4 regions of the Janthinobacterium amylolyticum genome follow, and region 1 is predicted to be linked to each of the others. Evidence: predicted binding sites of a transcription regulator. Region 1 holds the regulator's gene; each other region holds the start of a gene.
The links. Region 1 encodes sigma-54, which starts transcription at its own class of promoters, with help from an activator protein. Its sites were predicted from a motif close to TGGCANGNAANCTGCTTT; they were not measured.

Region 2: the regulator sigma-54 is predicted to act here: its motif matches at 2,681-2,698, upstream of ACQ4WR_RS27920 (beta-propeller fold lactonase family protein).
Region 3: the regulator sigma-54 is predicted to act here: its motif matches at 1,728-1,745, upstream of ACQ4WR_RS11850 (EDSAP-1 family PEP-CTERM protein).
Region 4: the regulator sigma-54 is predicted to act here: its motif matches at 2,133-2,150, upstream of ACQ4WR_RS19380 (TorF family putative porin).

The regions. Positions count from the first base shown of each region.
Region 1 is NZ_JBNYXL010000010.1:193,694-198,440, reverse strand. It holds gene lptC (LPS export ABC transporter periplasmic protein LptC) at 1-2, shown strand, start outside; gene lptA (lipopolysaccharide transport periplasmic protein LptA) at 28-621, shown strand; gene lptB (LPS export ABC transporter ATP-binding protein) at 621-1,376, shown strand; gene ACQ4WR_RS21510 (RNA polymerase factor sigma-54) at 1,381-2,859, shown strand; gene hpf (ribosome hibernation-promoting factor, HPF/YfiA family) at 2,929-3,288, shown strand; gene ACQ4WR_RS21500 (enoyl-CoA hydratase/isomerase family protein) at 3,441-4,526, shown strand; gene rapZ (RNase adapter RapZ) at 4,523-4,747, opposite strand, start outside.
Region 2 is NZ_JBNYXL010000021.1:9,449-14,195, forward strand. It holds gene adh (aldehyde dehydrogenase) at 1-1,329, opposite strand, end outside; gene ACQ4WR_RS27920 (beta-propeller fold lactonase family protein) at 1,660-2,616, opposite strand; gene ACQ4WR_RS27925 (TonB-dependent receptor family protein) at 2,821-4,747, shown strand, end outside.
Region 3 is NZ_JBNYXL010000005.1:79,114-83,860, reverse strand. It holds gene ACQ4WR_RS11855 (LytR C-terminal domain-containing protein) at 1-580, shown strand, start outside; gene ACQ4WR_RS11850 (EDSAP-1 family PEP-CTERM protein) at 643-1,641, opposite strand; gene ACQ4WR_RS11845 (hypothetical protein) at 1,851-2,225, opposite strand; gene ACQ4WR_RS11840 (hypothetical protein) at 2,386-2,694, shown strand; gene ACQ4WR_RS11835 (hypothetical protein) at 2,813-3,448, opposite strand; tRNA gene ACQ4WR_RS11830 (tRNA-Thr) at 3,641-3,716, opposite strand; gene ACQ4WR_RS11825 (ClpXP protease specificity-enhancing factor) at 3,743-4,255, opposite strand; gene ACQ4WR_RS11820 (glutathione S-transferase N-terminal domain-containing protein) at 4,482-4,747, opposite strand, start outside.
Region 4 is NZ_JBNYXL010000009.1:34,318-39,064, reverse strand. It holds gene ACQ4WR_RS19390 (ammonium transporter) at 1-919, opposite strand, end outside; gene ACQ4WR_RS19385 (P-II family nitrogen regulator) at 931-1,269, opposite strand; gene ACQ4WR_RS19380 (TorF family putative porin) at 1,281-2,051, opposite strand; gene ACQ4WR_RS19375 (accessory factor UbiK family protein) at 2,322-2,570, shown strand; partial or broken gene ACQ4WR_RS19370 (YifB family Mg chelatase-like AAA ATPase) at 2,683-3,546, shown strand; gene ACQ4WR_RS19365 (hypothetical protein) at 3,671-4,747, shown strand, end outside.

The DNA of each region.
Region 1 (4,747 bases):
GACAGAATGAAACAAGGAAACCATAATATGAAAAACGTCTTGCTGTTGACCCTGTTGTCCACCGTCTGCTCGCTGGCAGTGATGGGCCCGGCGCATGCCGAAAAGGCCGATTCCGAGAAGGAAGCCGTCATCACCGCCCAGCGTGGCCAGGTTGATGATGTCAAGCAAGTGCGCACCCTCACGGGCGACGTCGTGCTGGTGAAAGGCACCCTGACCATGAAGGCGGGCCGCGCCCTGATCACGGAAGATCCGCAAGGCTACCAATTCATCACCTTCTGGGCCGATCCCGGCAAGCTGGCCACCTTCCGTCAGAAGCGCGATGGCGCGGGCGACCTGTGGGTGGAAGGCGAAGCGGAGCGCGTCGAATACGACAACAAGACGGAAGTGGTGAAACTGTTTTCCAAGGCCAAGCTGACACGCCTGGAGGGCACGAAAGTGACCGACGTGGCCAATGGCGCCTTCATCTCGTATGACAGCCGCAAGGAAGTCTTTACGATGGAAAATTCCGACAACGGCACCAACACCCCGGGCGCCGGCAGCGTGCGCATGGTGATCCAGCCGAAGACCAAGGCCCCGGCGGCGGAGAAAGCGCCGGCGACGCCTGCGCCAGGAAAGAAATAATGGAAAATACACGTTGCGGCAGTACCCTGATCGTTCGCGGACTGCAGAAAACCTATGGCAAGCGCCAAGTCGTACATGATGTCTCGCTGCAAGTCGAATGCGGCGAAGTGGTGGGCCTGCTGGGACCGAACGGCGCCGGCAAGACCACCTCGTTCTACATGATCGTCGGCCTGGTGCCGTCCGATGGCGGCAGCATCGATATCAGCGGCGTGGACATTTCCAGCCTGCCGATCCACCGCCGCGCGCAGATGGGCTTGTCATATCTGCCGCAGGAAGCGTCTGTCTTCCGCAAGCTGACGGTGGAAGACAATATCCGCGCCGTGCTGGAAATCCAGACCATCGAAGGGCGTCCCTTGAAGAAGGCCGAGATCGAAGAGCGGCTGGATAAATTGCTGGCCGACTTGCAAATTGAAAAGTTGCGCGAAAACCAGGCGCTGTCCCTGTCCGGCGGCGAGCGCCGCCGCGTGGAAATCGCCCGCGCGCTGGCCACCGACCCCCGTTTCGTGCTGCTCGACGAACCGTTCGCCGGCGTCGATCCTATCGCCGTGATCGAGATCCAGCGTATCGTGCGCTTCTTGAAGGAGCGCAATATTGGCGTGCTGATCACCGATCATAATGTGCGCGAGACGCTGGGTATTTGCGACCGTGCCTACATCATCAACCAGGGCTCGGTACTGGCGTCGGGACGCCCCGACGACATCATCGCGAACGAGTCGGTACGCCGGGTCTATCTGGGCGAACACTTCCGTATGTGAGCCAATGAAACAATCATTGCAGCTGCGCACTTCGCAGCACTTGGCACTGACGCCTCAGTTGCAGCAATCGATACGCCTGTTGCAATTGTCTACCCTGGAGTTGCACCAGGAATTAGAGCAACTGCTGACGGACAACCCCTTGCTCGAACGCCTCGACGATCCCCTCGACCGTTCGTTGCGCCTGCTGTCCGATGGGGCCCTCAGTTCCACGGCCGCACCGGCCGAGGCGCCACCGCAGCCACCGAGCCAGGAAGCGCCAGCCGCGCCCGCTGAAGGGGAAACGTTCGACGGCGAAGGCGGCGATGCGCCGGCCGCCATGGATGGCGCCGACAGCGACTGGAGCGAAGCGAGCCGCGGCAAGGCGCCCGACGACGAAGATGCGCGTCCACAACTGGAAGCCCACCACTGCACCCTGCGCGAACACCTGATGGAACAGATGCGCGTGACGGTGCTCGAGTTGCGCGACCGCGCGCTGGTCGAGCTGATCATCGACGCGCTCGACGACAATGGCTACCTGGAAGAGTCGCTTGACGACATCCTGGCGCGCCTGCCCGAAGAACTGGAAATCGACGCCGACGAACTGCGCACGGCCTTGTCCCTGCTGCAAAGTTTCGACCCGCCCGGCGTGGGCGCGCGCAATGCGTCCGAATGCCTGGCGCTGCAAATCAGGCGCTTGCCGCAGATCGCCATGGTGACGCGCCGCATGGCCCTCGTCATCGTGGAAAAGCACCTGGCCTGGTTTGCCCAGCGCGATTTCAACAAGCTGAAAAAAGCCCTCGATTGCGACGATGAAGATTTGCGCGAGGCGCAGACGGTAATTCGCCTGTGCAACCCGCACCCGGGTGCCGTGTTCGCCTCGGATGTCTCCGACTACGTGGTGCCCGACGTCGTCGTCAAGCGCGCGCGCAATGGCTGGCAAGTCACCTTGAACAATGACGTCATGCCGCGCCTGCGGGTAAACGCCATGTATGCCAATTTATTGAAGCAAGGCAAGGGCGAAGGGGCCATGGGCGCGCAGCTGCAAGAAGCCAAGTGGCTGATCAAAAACATGCGCCAGCGCTTCGATACCATCTTGCGCGTGGCGCAGGCGATAGTAGAAAGACAAAAGAACTTTTTCTCGCATGGGGCCGTTGCCATGCGCCCCCTTGTGCTCCGTGAAATAGCTGATACACTGGGTTTACACGAGAGTACTATCTCGCGGGTAACAACTCAAAAGTACATGCTGACCCCGCATGGCATGTTCGAGTTGAAATATTTCTTTGGTAGCCACGTCGCCACCGAAGCGGGGGGCGAAGCGTCATCGACGGCGATACGGGCATTGATCGTGCAACTGACAGGAGCAGAAGACCCTAAAAATCCTTTATCCGACAGTAAGATTGCGGACATGCTGGGGGAACAAGGCATGGTGATTGCGCGACGTACTGTTGCCAAATACCGGGAAGCATTGAAAATTCCGCCAGTGAGCCTGCGTAAGTGTTTGTAAGTTTTTTTCGGTTCCTCTGCGGGCCGGATACGATGGACCGCACGAACCCGATCATCTTTAGGAGTGTGTATGAATCTCACCATCAGCGGACATCATCTCGAAGTGACACCAGCCATCCGTGAATACGTACAAACGAAACTGGAGCGCGTAAAACGTCATTTCGATCAAGTCATCGATATTGCCGTGATTCTGACCGTCGACAACCTCAAAGAGAAAGAAAAACGTCAAAAGGCCGAAGTGAACCTGCGGCTCAGTGGTAAAACTGTGTATGTGGAAAGCCTGGCGCAAGACCTGTATGCCGCGATTGACAGCCTGATTGACAAGCTGGACCGGCAAGTGATGAAGTACAAAACCAAAGTGCAAGGGCACGGTAAAGAGGCGATCAAGCATCTGCCAGACAGTTCGGACGAGGAATTCGCCGCCGCCTAAGCGGCCTGCGATTCTCAACCCGCTGTGATCAACTAAGGGCGCGCCTACCGCGCCCTTTTTTGCGCCCGTCGCCCTCGCCGGGGATGGACGGGAACGCAATGTTCGTGGTGAAAGCGCTAGAATGCGCCATCTTCACCTCTTTCCATCCTGCCATGAGCGACTTCGTCCAGACTGCCATCCGCAACCGCACCGGGCATATCGTGCTCGACCGCCCGAAAGCCCTCAATTCCCTCTCGCTGGAGATGGTGCGCGCCCTCAGCGCCGCCTTGCTGGCCTGGCGCGACGATCCGCAGGTCGACGCCGTCGTCATCCGCTCGAGCAGCGACAAAGCCCTGTGCGCCGGCGGCGACATCCGTTTCTTTTATGACGCGGGCCTGGCCACGCCGCAGGGCGGCAGCGCGCTGCTGGAAGACTTCTTTACGGAAGAATATGCTTTAAACCATCTAATTCATTTTTACCCGAAACCGTATATCACCGTCATGGATGGCGTGGTGATGGGCGGCGGCATGGGCGTGGCGCAAGCCGGCCCCGGCAACCAGCTGCGCATCGTGACGGGTCGTACGCGCATGGCCATGCCGGAGGTGAACATCGGCCTGTTTCCGGACGTGGGCGGCAGTTATTTCCTGTCGCGCCTGGCCGGCCGGCTGGGCCTGTACCTGGGCTTGACGGGCCTGACCATCGGTGCGGCCGATGCCTTGTACACGGGCCTGGCCGATGTGTATTTGCCGGAAACGCAGATGCCTGCGCTGCTGGCCCTGCTTGACGAGACGCCGGGCGAAGGCTTGCCGGTGGCCATCAAGGCCCTGGCCGCACCGTTCCAGTCGCACGCGGGCACGGCGCCGCTGGCCACGGCGCGCGCGGCGCTGGACCGCCATTTCAGCGCCGGCAGCGTGGCCGCCATCCTGTCCTCGCTGGCACAGGACGACAGTGCGTTTGCCGCCAAGGCACTGGCCGCCATGCGGCAGCGCTCGCCGTTGATGATGTCGGTGACTCTGGAATTGCTGCAGCGGGGCGCCCACCTGGGCGTGGCAGACTGCCTGCGCATGGAGCGCACGGTGGTGCGCCACAATTTCGAACATGGCGAAGTGCTCGAAGGCGTGCGCGCGCTGGTGGTCGACAAGGACAATGCGCCGCGCTGGAATCCTGCCAGCCTGGACGAGGTCGACACAGCCATGGTGGCGCGTTTCTTTGCGCCGGTCTGGCCGGCGCAGGCGCATCCGCTACGCTATCTGGATTAAGCGCGTTCGCGGTGGCGCAGTACGACGCGCTCATGGGCGCTGAAATACTGCGTCAGCCGTTCCGCCATGTACACGGAGCGGTGCTGGCCACCCGTGCAGCCCAGGGCCACCGTCAGGTAGCTGCGGTTGTCGGACTTGAAAGAAGGCAACCATTTCTCGATGAAGGCGCGGATGTCGGCCAGCATTTCCAGCGCGCTGGGCTGTGCGTCGAGGAAGGCGAT
Region 2 (4,747 bases), on a different contig from region 1:
GAAAGCACGCGAGCCGTCGCGCGTCCACAGGCCGGCGCCCAGGCCGTACAAGGTGTCGTTGGCGATCGCCAGTGCTTCGGCCTCATCCTTGAAGGTCGTGACGGACACGACCGGCCCGAAAATCTCTTCCTGGAAGATGCGCATCTTGTTGTCGCCCTTGAAGACGGTCGGGCGCACATAGTAGCCACCTTCCAGATCACCGGCCTGCGTGTTGCGCTCGCCTCCGGCCAGCACTTCGGCGCCTTCCTGGCGGCCGATGTCCAGGTAGGAGAGGATTTTTTCCAGCTGCTCCTGCGATGCCTGGGCGCCGATCATGGTGGCGGAGTCAAGCGGATTGCCCTGCTTGATGGCGGCCACGCGCTTCAAGGCCCGTTCGATGAATTTCTCGTAGATCGATTCCTGGATCAGCACGCGCGAAGGGCAGGTGCACACCTCGCCCTGGTTCAGCGCAAACATCGTAAAACCTTCCAGGCACTTGTCGAAATAATCGTCATCCGCATCCATCACGTCTTCAAAGAAGATGTTCGGCGACTTGCCGCCCAGTTCCAGGGTGACGGGAATCAGGTTTTGCGCGGCGTAGCCCATGATCAGGCGGCCCGTGCCGGTTTCGCCCGTGAAGGCGATCTTGGCGATGCGCTTGCTCGACGCCAGCGGCTTGCCCGCTTCCAGGCCGAAACCGTTGATGATGTTCAACACGCCCGGTGGCAGCAGGTCGCCGATCAGCTCGATCAACACCATGATGGACGCCGGGGTTTGTTCGGCCGGTTTCAGCACCACGCAATTGCCCGCGGCCAGGGCTGGCGCGAGTTTCCAGACGGCCATCAAAATCGGGAAGTTCCAAGGGATGATCTGGCCGACGACGCCCAGCGGCTCGTGGTAGTGATAAGCATAGGTTTCCGCGTCGATTTGCGCGACGGAACCTTCCTGCGCGCGGATGCAGCCGGCGAAGTAGCGGAAATGGTCGATGGCCAGCGGAATGTCGGCGTTCATCGTTTCGCGGATCGGCTTGCCGTTGTCGATGGTTTCCGCCGTGGCGATCAGGCTCAGGTTCTGTTCGATGCGGTCGGCGATGCGGTTCAGGATATTGGCGCGCTCGGCAGGCGAGGTCTTGCCCCACGCTTCCTTGGCGGCATGGGCGGCGTCCAGCGCCAGCCCGACGTCCTCCGTCGTGGAGCGGGCGATTTCGCAAAATGGCAAGCCCGTGATCGGCGTAATGTTAGGAAAGTATTCACCTTTTACGGGGGCAACGAACTTGCCGCCGATGTAATTGTCGTAGCGTTGCTTGAAGGGATTGGCGACGCCCAGTTTGCTGATGTCTGCGAGATTCATGTCGTCCTCTATATCGTATGGAATTGTTGGTGGTTGAAACAAACGTCCTGGTACAAATGGGGTGAGTACATGGTGTCTTCCGCAAATGCCGTGCCAGCTCGCCTCCCCACTACAAACTTAGCGTGTTTTGGCCCTGTTGCAAGGGCGTGGCGTCCATCCGGCCGCGCTATGCATGCCATGCCCCGGCGGGCATGGCTGCTGTCGCCCTGTTTGTGTTTTGAACAAGCTGGACTCGCGCTGTTGCAATAGGTGCCAGCCTGGGGCGATGGCAGTGGACGGCGCTGCACAATGGAACAGGTGTGCCAGACTGGAACACCTGGGTTGCGCCCGCTAGCGAATCACGACGCCCCATGGCAATTCGCCCACAGTAATATCGGCCACCTTGCGCGCGCTGGCCGTATCGATGACGGAGAGACTGTTCGAGCGGCCGTTAGCCACGTACAGCTTGGCGCCGTCCGGCGTGATGGCCATGTTCCACGGACGCTTACCCACGGCAATGATGGCCGTCACCTGATTGCTGGCCGTGTCGATCACCATTACCGTGCCATCGATGCCGTTCGAGACGTACACCTGCTTGCCGCTCGGATGGACCGCGATGCCATTCGCATTCTTGCCTGCGGAAATGATGGCGATGGCCTTGCGCTGCCTCATGTCGATGACATACACGGCATTGACCAGTTCGCACGCCACATAGGCGCGGCCGGAATCCGGACTGAAGCCGATGCCGCGCGGACGCAGCCCCACCGCGATGGAAGCGACTTGCCGGCGCTGCGCCACGTCGATGACATCGACTTGCTCGGCCTCTTCCGCGCTGACCAGCAGCCAGCGCCCGTCCGGACTGAAGACAGCGTGTTCCGGGTTACGCCCCTGCACCTTGATATCGGCGAGCAAGATGCCCGTGTGACCATCGAGCAAGGCCACGCTATTGTTTTCCTCGACGGCCACGGCCACATGGCTGCCGTCCGGCGAGGCGCTGACGCCTTCGGGCGACTTGCCCAGCGTCACCTTGCGCGCAGGCGCGCCAGCCACGTTGTCGATCAGCAGCAAGGCGCTGCTGGCCGCATCCGTGACAAACAGCTGCTTCCCGCCGGGGTCGGCGGCAATGCCGCGCGGGCGCTGGCCTGCCGCGATCTGGCGCACCACCTGGTCGGTAGCAGTGTCGATCACGCTCACGCTACCCGACTTTTCATTGGGAACATAGGCAAACGGTGCCGCCTGGACGGCCGTGCCGGCCAGCACAGGCAGCAGCCAGCAAATCTGGCGCAAGCGAAAGAATAAGTTGGGCATAATCACCTTTTCAATGGAAAGACACAGAAAAAGCGCGCACGAGCGGCGCGGGTAAAGCTTGCTGCATGCAAACGCCATGCCACGGACAGGCGTATAATTTCAGCCCACCAATGGAGACATGGCAAGCATATTGCTTGATAAGACTATGCAGACCTGTATCGCGCACGCGGTAAAACAGGCTTTTATTCACATTGGAGAACCCGCATGCAGCATCGTTTCCGCCTGAACACCATCGCCAGCCTGTTTGTTGCCGGCAGCGCCACCCTGGCTCCCCACGCTTACGCCGCCGAGGTCGCAGATCCGGGTGGGCAGCTCATGGATACGGTGGTCATCAGCGGCAGCCGCATCGCCCATCCCAGCCAGGAAGTGCCAGCCTCCATCGACGTGGTCGACAGCGCCCGCATCCAGGATGGCCAGATCCGCGTGAATGCGTCGGAAGCGCTGGCCGCCGTGCCGGGCCTGGTCGTGCAAAACCGCCAGAACTACGCGCAAGACTTGCAGATCTCGTCGCGCGGCTTCGGTGCCCGCTCGGCCTTTGGCGTGCGCGGCGTCAAACTGATCAGCGATGGCATTCCCGCCAGCATGCCCGACGGCCAGGGCCAGGCCGCCACTTTCAACCTCGATACAGCCGAGCGCATCGAAGTGCTGCGCGGACCGTTTTCCGCCATCTACGGCAACCACTCGGGCGGCGTGATCCAGCTGTTTTCCAAGGATGGACAAAATCCCCCGTCCGTTGAACTGAATGTGACGGGCGGCAGCTACGGCACCAATAAAGTCGATCTCTCGGCGCAGGGCCAGGCCGGTGCCATCGGCTACGTGCTCGACGCCTCGCGCTTTCGCACGGACGGCTTCCGCGACCACAGCGCCGCCACGCGGGAACAGGCATTCGGCAAGATCACGGTCAAGCCGACGGCGGACAGCAAGCTGACCATCGTCGCCAACAGCCTGCACCAAGGCAATACGCAAGATCCACTGGGCGCCACCTGGGCCACGTTCGCACGCGACCCGCGCGCCGGCGAAATCGACGCGACGGATACGCAAAATCCGAAACGCACCCTGGCCGAACGCTACAACACACGCAAGAGCATTGACCACCAGCAAATCGGCGCCACCTTTGAACAGTCGTTTGGCGAAGACCGCCTGCACGTGACGGCCTACGGCGGCAACCGCGACGTGATCCAGTACCAGGCCTTCACCAAGTTCCTACAAAATCAAACTATTAATGGAGTACTCACACATTCAGGTGGCGTGGTCGACTTCCAGCGCGAGTTCTACGGCATCGACACCAACTGGCTGCATGTGAATCAACTGGCCGGCGGCAAGCTGAGCACCACCATTGGCATCAATTACGGCCGATCCAGCGACGACCGCGCGGGCTATGAAAATTTCATCGGCAATACTTTTGGCGTGAAAGGCAAGCTGCGCCGCGACGAGCAGGATGTCGTCTCCAGCCTCGATCCCTACATCCAGACGGAATGGCAAAGCGGCCCGTGGCTATTCAGTGCCGGTTTGCGTTACAGCAAGATGAAAGTGTCGGTGAACGACCATTTCCTCAGCAATGGCAATGACAGTGGCAGCCTGGAATTCAGCCATACGACACCAGTGCTGGGCCTGCTGTACAAACTGACGCCGAACGTCAACGTGTACGCCAGCGCCGCGCGCGGTTTCGAGGCGCCTACCCTGAACGAACTGTTTTACTCGGGCACGGGCAGCGGCTTCAATTTCAACTTGAAACCAGCCACCAGCACCAACGTGGAAGCGGGTGTGAAGGCCAGGATCAACAACAATACCCACCTGAATGCGGCCGTATTCCAGATCAAGACCAACGATGAACTGGTGGTCGACAGTTCCAGCGGCGGACGCACCAGCTACCGCAATGCGGGCAAGACCTTGCGCCAGGGTATGGAAGTGTCGCTCGACTCCAGCCTGCCGTATGGCTTCACGACGAAAGTGGCACTGACCAGCCTGCATGCCGTCTATGACGACGCCTTTAACAGTGTGCGCAAAGGCAGCCGCTTGCCGGGCGTGCCCAGCGCCAACCTGTTCGCGGAACTGGCCTGGAAAGATACGCTCGACCATGTTGGCGCGGCGCTGGAAAGCGTAGCCAGCAACAAGGTCTACGCGGAAGACA
Region 3 (4,747 bases), on a different contig from region 1:
CGACATGGCCCTGCTGCGCAGCGCGGAAAAGCCTGCCGCGGCAGAGGCGCAGGCAGCGCCGGCGGTAGCGCCAGCGGCAGTCGCACCAGCCGCGCCCGCCATGGCGCGCATCGAGATCACGCAAAGTGATGGCATGGCACGTTTGCAGCGCGTGCCGGCAGTGGCTGGCGCAGCCATTACCAGCGTCGCCAGCGTGGCCGCCGCTGCCCCGGCCCGTCCGGCGTCTGTGGCGGGGTTCTCTCCCCCGCGCCTGGAGATCCTGAACGGCAATGGCGTGCCGGGCATGGCCGCCGCCATGGCGCGCAGCCTGTCCGGCAGCGCCGTGCAGGTGGTTCGCCTGGCCAACGAGGCGTCATTCCAGGTGGCGCGCACGCGCGTCGAATACCGGCCAGCGCAGGAACAGGCAGCGCGCCAGCTGGCGCGCCGCCTGGGGGCACAGGTGCAGACGCAGGCCGCCGACTGCCCCGCCAGCGAACTGCGGCTGATACTCGGGCACGACCTGGGCGACCCTGCCGTGCTGCACCGTTACTATGTGCAGCAGTTGCAACTGGCGCGCCAGGCGCTGGCACGGCTGGGCTGAAGCGTTTCCGCTGGACATAAACAACACGCGGCGCCCGTCAAGGCGCCGCGTGTTGTTGTACGTCATGCCGCTGCCGGTTTCGGCTGGCGGCGCCGCGTAAAGGCCAGGGCCGCCAAGCCGGTGCCCAGCAGGAACAAGGTGCCCGGTTCCGGTACGGCGAGGGGCGCGATGACAACGATGTCGGTGCGCGTGGACTTGGAAAAATTCAAGGTGTAGCTGCCAGCGGGCAAGGCGAAATTCGAGGTCAGGGAAAACATGGCGAAGCCGTTCGCAAAGGCCCGCGCGGTGGCGGGATCGTTGGTGCCCGCCGTCATGTTCAGACTGAATGGATCCAGGCTGCCGAGCGTGTGGTTGCCGTTGATGTCGCTGCCATTGCTGGCATCGCCGTCGGGCGCGAACTGGAAGATTACGCCGTCGGCAGTCGCATTCGACAGGCAGCCGGCGGGGCTGGACGTGTTGCAGGAGATATTGAAGATATCCATGATCGACACGTTCGACTTGTCGCCCAAAGTCGTCACGTTGGCCAGCAGGTCGCGCCGCCCCATGAAGCTGAAGGTAATGAAGCCGGCGCTCGACAGGGTCAGGTTGACGGAGCCCGTCAGCGTATCGCCCGCCGTCGAGGATGCGGCGCCGATCGTGTTGCGCTGGGCTTCCGACACGGCGCGCACGGTGGAGCCGGTGGCGTTGAGCATGTTGCCGAAGGCATGCGCATCGCCACGCGCGAATTCGAGGGACGTGGTGGGCGCGTAGTGGTTCTGTGGCGACGCGCCGCAGCCGCCGCCCGAACACACTTGCAGCACGTCGGCGTTGGCGGCCGGCCCCGTGTTGACGGCACGCGGGTTGACGGCCACGCCGCCTTCGAAAAAGGCGCTATCGCTGGCATTGCGGTTGGCGCCCGCCAGCGACAGCGCTCCGGCACTGGTGGTGATGCGGAAGTTGTTCAATTCGTTGACGGCCAGGCCATACGCGCCTGCCTGCGCCTGCCCGGTGGCCAGCAGGCCGGCGGTGGCAAGCAGTCCCAGCCAGCCCAGGGTCTTGCTTCGTGTGTGATTGACGTTCATCGCAGCCTCTTATCGTGGTCGGTTCGGGAAAAATTCCGGGGGAACGATCCAGAACGACTTGCCTGGACTCATCTCGTAGACGGAGATAAGCAGCTAGCGTGCCACGTAAAAAAAATCTGCTGAATCAAACACTTGTGTAGAGCTAACTGAGCTGTTTGAGGCAAAGTGTAAGAAAGGCCGACGCCGCTTGCCGGACGGTGGCGGCGGCCTCAGGTGCCGCGGTGGTAGCCCAGGTGGCCGCCGGAATTGCGCGCGCAACCGCAGCCGATGCGCGCGACCGCGTCCCCTTCGGTCAGTTTCCAGTTGGTAATCGTCGTGTGTGCCCAGTCGATGTCGCTTTTCTTGACAGGTTTTACTGTCAGGGTGCGCTGCGCCGCATCCGTGTATTCCATCAGCTCTTCATCGTCGGCGATATCGAAATGGCGGTGGATCAGCGCGATGCCGAAACGGTCGAGCGCGCCGTAGCGCTGCAGCACGTCGCGCAATTCGCGAAAGCAGGCCACGTCCTCCGGCTGCAGCGGATTGACGGCGGCAATATCGGCGACGGGCTGCCATTGCATGGCGTGGATGTTCAGGCTGTGCATGATGCTCTCCTGTGCCCCGTGATGAAAGGCCCAGGCTGCCGGAGGGGCGCTGGCACGCCTGGCGAAATCCCTATCCTGGCCGCCGTGCGCGATCGGCGTTTGCGTTATCTCAAAGGTGCGCGTCTCGTTGCCGATTCCCTGCGGACCGTTAGAATAGGCGATGGCAAACAAAACCCCCACCTTCCCCGGCGCACGCACGGGCCGCGGCCAGGTCCTGGCCGTGCTGCTGTCGAACCGCGACCAGTCCGGCGCCGAACCGCTGCAAGGCCGCGTCTCCCTGGCCGCCATCGTCAAGGCGCTGAAACGCAAATACCACTGGCCGATCGAGACTCACAGCTTTCCTGCGAATACGCAGGATGGCCGCGCCAGCTGGGCGACCGTCTACAGCCTGCCGGAAAAGGTGATCGAGGCCGCGCTTGACAGGGGCGGGCGGGAGTGGCTGGAGAGCCGGGGAATGGAAAAGCGGTAATGCAATAGAAAGGGGCCATATGCCGTAACATATAGCCCCTGGCATTGGCTGCAGGAATAGGGCATGCGCCAGCAGGAGAATGCCGTTGAATGGAGACGATTCCGGTAAATGCGCCCGTTTATGTCTTCAGGCGAATTTTCATCAGCGGACGTTGGTCGATATTGCCAATTTTCCAGGAATAGCTTCCTAATAAGCCAAAGAATGATGGTGTCGACGTCGCGTTATGTGACAGGACCTCGGCATTCTTTGGCAGCGTGACTTCCAGGGTGCCGTCGAGTTTGATACCCATTTCGCTCAATTGTTTTTTGCCATTCTTGTCCAGCTCGCCGGAGGCGATGGTAATGATTCCATCCTTGCCCGTGCCTACCTTGAGTACACCCAGCACATTCAGGGCTTCGCCTTTCTTGCGCTTGCTTTCCAGCACCAGTTCATACCGGCCATTGCCCAGATAATTGGCCTTCTTGACGTCCGGATCACGTTGGAATGTCGCGGTCTCGCGTGCAAGGCTTTCATTTTCTTTTGCGGTTAATGTCCCCGCTCTCACCAATTGCATGGCAGCCATCGGTTGTGCGACTGTCCCAATATAAGAAAAGGAATAAGTGCCATCCGGCTGGAATATGGCCTTGGCATTAAAACGTTCCGGGATAAGGCATCCGGTCAACAGCAGAGCGCCAGCAACAACGGCCGTGAATAATCGACGAGTCATTAATAAACCATATAAAGAAGTGAATGGCGTGAAGTGTAGCGCAAGCACCCAATATATTGCCTAAATAAAATTATTTATCTTTGACGGCCTGTGTTTATTTTCAGCGCTGGCGGGTGGCAGAAACGCCGCCTGATTGGCCAGCTGTCTGCGCGGAGTATGTTGTGGTGGATGGGCGCGGCGGGAAAAGAAAAAAGGGCTACCGGCCGAAGCGGGTAACCCTTTGATTTCCTACTAAAATTCTGGTGCCGACTGCCGGTTTCGAACTGGCCACCTGATGATTACAAATCAACTGCTCTACCAAATGAGCTAAGTCGGCAAAAACTGCGCGTTGCGAATTATACGCTATTTAATGCGTGTCAGGGTCGGGCGGCCGCCTTTTTTTGGTGGCTCGTCGTCGCCTGGGGTCGCCGCGTCGCGTTGTTCCGGGGAACCGGTGGGCACGGACGACAGGGTCGGGGCGCTGGCGGCCGGGGCGATTGCTGGCGGCGGCACGTCTGCAGAGGCCGGGCTGTCCGTTGGTTGCGCGTCGGGATCATCGTTGCCCAGCACAGGCTCGAAGGCCATGCCCTGGCCGTTTTCGTTGGCGTAGATGGCCATCACGTTGTCGACCGGCACGTAGATTTCACGCGAGACGCCGCCAAAGCGGGCGTGGAAGCGGATGGCGTCGTTGTCCATCTTCAGGCCACTGGTGGCGCCGAAGCTGATGTTGAGCACGATCTCGCCCTTTTTCACGTATTCCATCGGTACCGTGGTGCGCGAATCGACTTTGACCGCGAGATAAGGCGTGTAGCCGCTGTCGGTGCACCACTCGTAGATGGCGCGCAGCATATAAGGTTTGGTTGAGATTTCAGACATGGTAGGCACTGTGAGGCGGGAGCGCCCCCGCAAGGCGGGCGCACCGGTAATTCAATGAGGCGATAGGGCAACTAGCTCAATACAAAACAAAGAATCATAGTTGGCCCAAGATGCCCCAGAAAGCGTCGCGGGCAAGCCCGATATCGGCTTCAGTAACGCAGCCGTACTTTGGTACGGCGAGTAACGCCAAGTCGAGAGCGGGCTGCGCGAGCTTTATGGGGATATCTTAGCGGCGCATGACCTTTTCGGAAGGGGTCAGTGCTTCGATATAGGCAGGACGCGAGAAGATGCGTTCGGCGTATTTCATCAGCGGTGCAGCTGTCTTCGACAGTTCGATGCCGTAGTGGTCCAGGCGCCACAGCAGCGGCGCGACAGCCACGTCGAGCATCGAGAATTCGTCGCCCAGCATGTACTTGTTTTTCAGGAACAACGGTGCCAGCGTCGTCAGGCGGTCGCGGATTTCCGCGCGCGCCTTGTCGTGCGCCTTGTCGT
Region 4 (4,747 bases), on a different contig from region 1:
CGATCATGGTCATCGTCAGCGAATGCGGCGCCATCGATTCACGGCCATAGCCGACGCGCTTGCCGATCATCACGGCGCCCACCAGGCCGGCGATAGCGGCATTGATGTGCACCACGGTGCCGCCGGCGAAGTCCAGCGCGCCTTTTTGCCAGATCCAGCCAGCCTTGGCCGCTTCCGTCGCGGCGGTTGCCGCATCGGTAATCAGGTCAGGACCGGTCCAGAACCAGACCATGTGGGCCGCTGGCAGGTAGGCAAAGGTGAACCACAGCACGATGAAGGCCAGCACGGCGGAAAACTTGGCGCGTTCGGCAAAGGCGCCGACGATCAGCGAGCAGGTAATCGCGGCAAACGTGCCCTGGAAGGCGACAAAGACGAACTCGGGAATGACGACGCCCTTGCTGAAGGTGGCGGCGGCGGCAAACGTGCCTTTCACCGGATCCCAGATGCCATTCAGGAACAGGCGGTCGAAGCCACCGAAGAACGCGGTTTTTTCCGTGAAGGCGACCGAATAGCCATAGATGCACCACAGCACCACCACCAGGGCAAACACCATGAACACTTGCATCAGCACGGACAGCATGTTCTTCGAGCGCACCAGGCCGCCGTAAAACAGGGCCAGGCCGGGGATCGTCATCAGGATCACCAGCAAGGTGGAAATCATCATGAAACTGGTGTCGCCCTTGTTGGCGACGGGCGCGGCCGCTGGGGCCGGTGCCGCGGCAGCAGGAGCAGGCGCTGCCGCTGCCGGTGCGGCGGCAGGCGCGGCTGCGTCAGGCGCAGGTGTCACGGCAGGGGTGGCGACGGCCGCCGTCGCTGCCGCGTCCGGTTTGGCCGGCGCATCGGCAAAACTCGGGGCGGCGACGCCAAACGCACACAGACAGGCAAACCCAGCTAGCAATTTTGTTATATTTTTACGCATCAATATTCCCCTTAGAGCGCTTCGTTGCCGGTTTCACCGGTACGGATGCGGATGACTTGTTCCAGGTTGTAGACGAAAATCTTGCCATCGCCGATTTTACCGGTACGCGCGGCGCCTTCGATCGCCTCGATGGCCTGGTCGACGATGGCGTCATCGACAGCCGCTTCAATTTTGGTTTTCGGCAGGAAATCGACGACATACTCGGCGCCACGGTACAGTTCCGTGTGGCCTTTCTGGCGGCCAAAACCCTTGACTTCCGTGACGGTAATGCCTTGTACATTGATAGCCGACAAGGCTTCGCGCACTTCATCGAGTTTGAACGGTTTAATGATTGCAGTAATCATTTTCATGGCAGTCTCGCTTAAAAGGTTTTAGAAACAGTCAATACGAGGCCGAGCTTCGCCAGATTTTTGCCGTTAGGCGCCAGCGACGTGATGTCGGCACGGACGGCAGCGAGCGACACGGTGGCGATACCCGGGAAATCCTTGGTCACGCCCAGTTTGTAGTCGTAATAGCTGAGCGAGCTGTTGTGCTTGACACTTTGATGGCCCACGTGCAGGTTGAAGGTGTAGTCGTCATACAGTGGCACGTTCAGGCCGGCATCGATATAGCCGCTGTTTTTGCTGTCGGCCACGCCGAACAGATTGGTCGTCGAGTGCGAATACTTGATGTAGGCGGGACCGAAACCCACCTGGCCATACAGTTCAAAGGTATTGGCATTCGTGCTCAGGCCATTCGATGGGTAGAAGTAATACAGGCCGCCCACATCGTAAGTGATCCCCGGCGCAAACTCGCCACGCTTGCCGCCATACACATCCCATTCCACGTTCGTATCGCCGCCGCCATCCTTGATCCATTTGATGCTCGACAGCCAGGTGCCCGCATACAGGCCGGTCGGGTTATGGGTATAGTCGGCGCCGCCGCTGATGGCTGGCTTGAGACGGGTTTGCGACAGGCCACGGTAGCGGTAGTCGCTGGTCAGCGCCACGTTATAGCTCACCACGTTATAGGGTACCGCTTCGGCAGCAGCGGGGGCCGCCACCACTTCCTCGGCCATGGCGCTGCCGCACAAGGCGGTCATGGCCAATGTCAACGCTGCTGCTAAAGTCATGTTCTTGGACAGATTCTTCATGGCGATTCCCTTTTATTGAACTTTTAAAGCGGTTGAGGTTTAAAATCTTGGCTGGAGATCACAAAGCGTTCATAACCTTCTTTAGCAGAATACGTGCCAGCTCTTTGTCACCTTGACAGCGGCATTTCCGCCCACACATACCCTGCAAGCCTCTGGGCATGCGGATCGGCACTGCTAAAACGTTGTGGATTTGCCCAGTTTCGCACCAAATTAACGCCGCTGTGCACCGCAATGGTGCGATGCACAGGCCGCACCATAAAAGGACTGACCATGGACATGAATACCTTCTTTAACGACCTGCAAGGCAAGATTCACCAAGCCATCGAAAACTCGCCTGCCAAGGATATCGAGAAGAACGTGAAATCGATGATGACCCAGGGCTTCGCCCGCCTGGATCTGGTCACGCGCGAGGAATTCGATATCCAGGCGCAAGTCCTGGCCAAGACACGCGCCAAGCTCGATGCACTGGAATTGCGCGTGATCGAACTGGAAACGCGTTTGAACGAGACCAAAGCGTAAAAGATGGTGCGGCAGGGCGCCGTTATCGGCCGCCTTGCTGGCGCACCTCAAGCCGCGAGCCTGTTCAAGGGCTAGACTGATCCTGCCCGCGCCTGCGGTGCAGGGGAATCTGATGAGCCTGGCAGTCCTGAAAAGCCGCGCCCTGGCCGGCATGGAGGCGCCCGAGGTGAACGTCGAAGTCCACCTTGCCAATGGCTTGCCGTCCTTTACGATTGTCGGCCTGCCGGATACGGAAGTGAAGGAATCGCGCGACCGCGTGCGGGCCGCACTGCAAAACTGCGGCTTTGAAATGCCGGCGCGGCGCATCACGGCCAACCTGGCGCCGGCGGATCTGCCCAAGGAATCCGGGCGTTTCGACTTGCCCATCGCCTTGGGCATCCTGGCCGCCTCCGGCCAAATGCCGGGCGACCAATTCCACCTGTATGAATTCGCGGGCGAACTGTCGCTGTCAGGCCAGTTGCGTCCCATTCGCGGCGCGCTGGCCATGACGTTCGCCATGCAGCGCGACAAGACTGGCGCAGCACGCGCCTTCATCCTGCCGCAGGCGAATGCCGACGAAGCCGCCCTGGTCAGCGCGGCCTGCATCTATCCCGCGCACAGCTTGCTCGAGGTATGCGCCCACTTCGCCGTGCACGACCGCCAGGCGGCCCTGCAGCGTCACCAGCCCACGCTGGCTCCGCCTGCTTTTTCATATCCCGACTTTGCCGATGTACAAGGCCAACATCAGGCGCGGCGGGCACTGGAAGTGGCGGCCGCCGGCGGCCACAATGTCCTGATGATCGGTCCGCCCGGTGCCGGCAAGACCATGCTGGCCAGCCGTTTTCCCGGCGTTCTGCCGCCGATGAGCGACGAAGAAGCGCTGGAATCGGCGGCCGTGCACTCGCTGGGCGGCCATTTCAAGGTGGAGCACTGGAAACGCCGCCCCTACCGCGCACCGCATCAGACAGCATCCGGCGTGGCCCTGGTCGGTGGCGGCTGTGAGTTTTTGAAATAACTGCGACATTGTTGAAATAAGTGCGATAATAATTCCACACATCAACATTTCTTCGTCGTCTACGGTGATCTGCTGTTAAGCAAGCCAGCCGAACGGCGTGCCTAGCATGCAGATTACGTTCAATCAAAAGTTCAAGAAGGTCAAGTCAACGATCCGGATCAAAAACTCTCTGGAGTTCGGGGATGACGCAATGGTTGTATGGTGGTACTCCGGCTTTTACAAGAACATAAATGCTGAGTCACAACCGCTGGTGCTAGTTCATTTTAGAAAGTACATCTCTCCGGGTGTTTTCGGACCGATCGTGCACAGAACGATACCGCTTACCTCTCTTGGGCAGGCCCGTATCGGCACCATGTGGAAGCATGACCGCTGCAGGGCGGAGATCGATGCAACTCCAGAAAAATTCATCGTGAACTTCGATGAAGGAAGGTGGCGCTTTGTATCTTTAGATCAAGCAAGGAAGGAGCGACGTGCACCACCATTTTCACAAGCTGACTATCCCCTGCAGCGCGAGAACGATGCAAATTGGATGATAGAACTTGACTTGCAGGACGGTCGCAAACTGCTGGTGCCATGTATTGAGTTCTTTGCCCGTTGCTATGGCCGCTCTGGAGAACTCAAGCGTATTGTCGCAACCTATCCTTGGAGTGGCGTTGCTGACTCAGCGATACGAAGGCTGTACGCTCCGCTTGCTGAACCTGAAGACCCACCAAACTGGAAAGTCCGTTTACGTCGCAGGATGTTGAATGGCGATGTTGTGTTCCTCGCTCATGCTAAATACGATCCGTACACCACAAAGGTAACGAAAAGAATTAACGCTGAACTACAAGAAAAGTTTGATCCAAAGCGATGGATACCCGCGTTTGTTAAAATTGCACCTTGGTTCGAGGGGCCGGCGGAGCTTTCTGTCATCGGCCACAGCGTTGATGGCGGCAAGTCGTTTTTAGCCCAAAATATCGTTGGCATGAGCGATCCGTCAGGTGAACAAATTTACCGTGGCCGAGAAAATAGTAATAAAGCCGATGCGCCGGCACCGGACGGAAGCCCAGAGGCTTGGGCAGGCGCTCCAGAGAAACTTCTCAACAACGGTAAAATTATTGATCTAACCGGTGATGGTGAGCCTGATGGTGACTCCCCACCAGTCGAGGTACAAGACCCTGATTTTGTCATATTAGGGCCACAG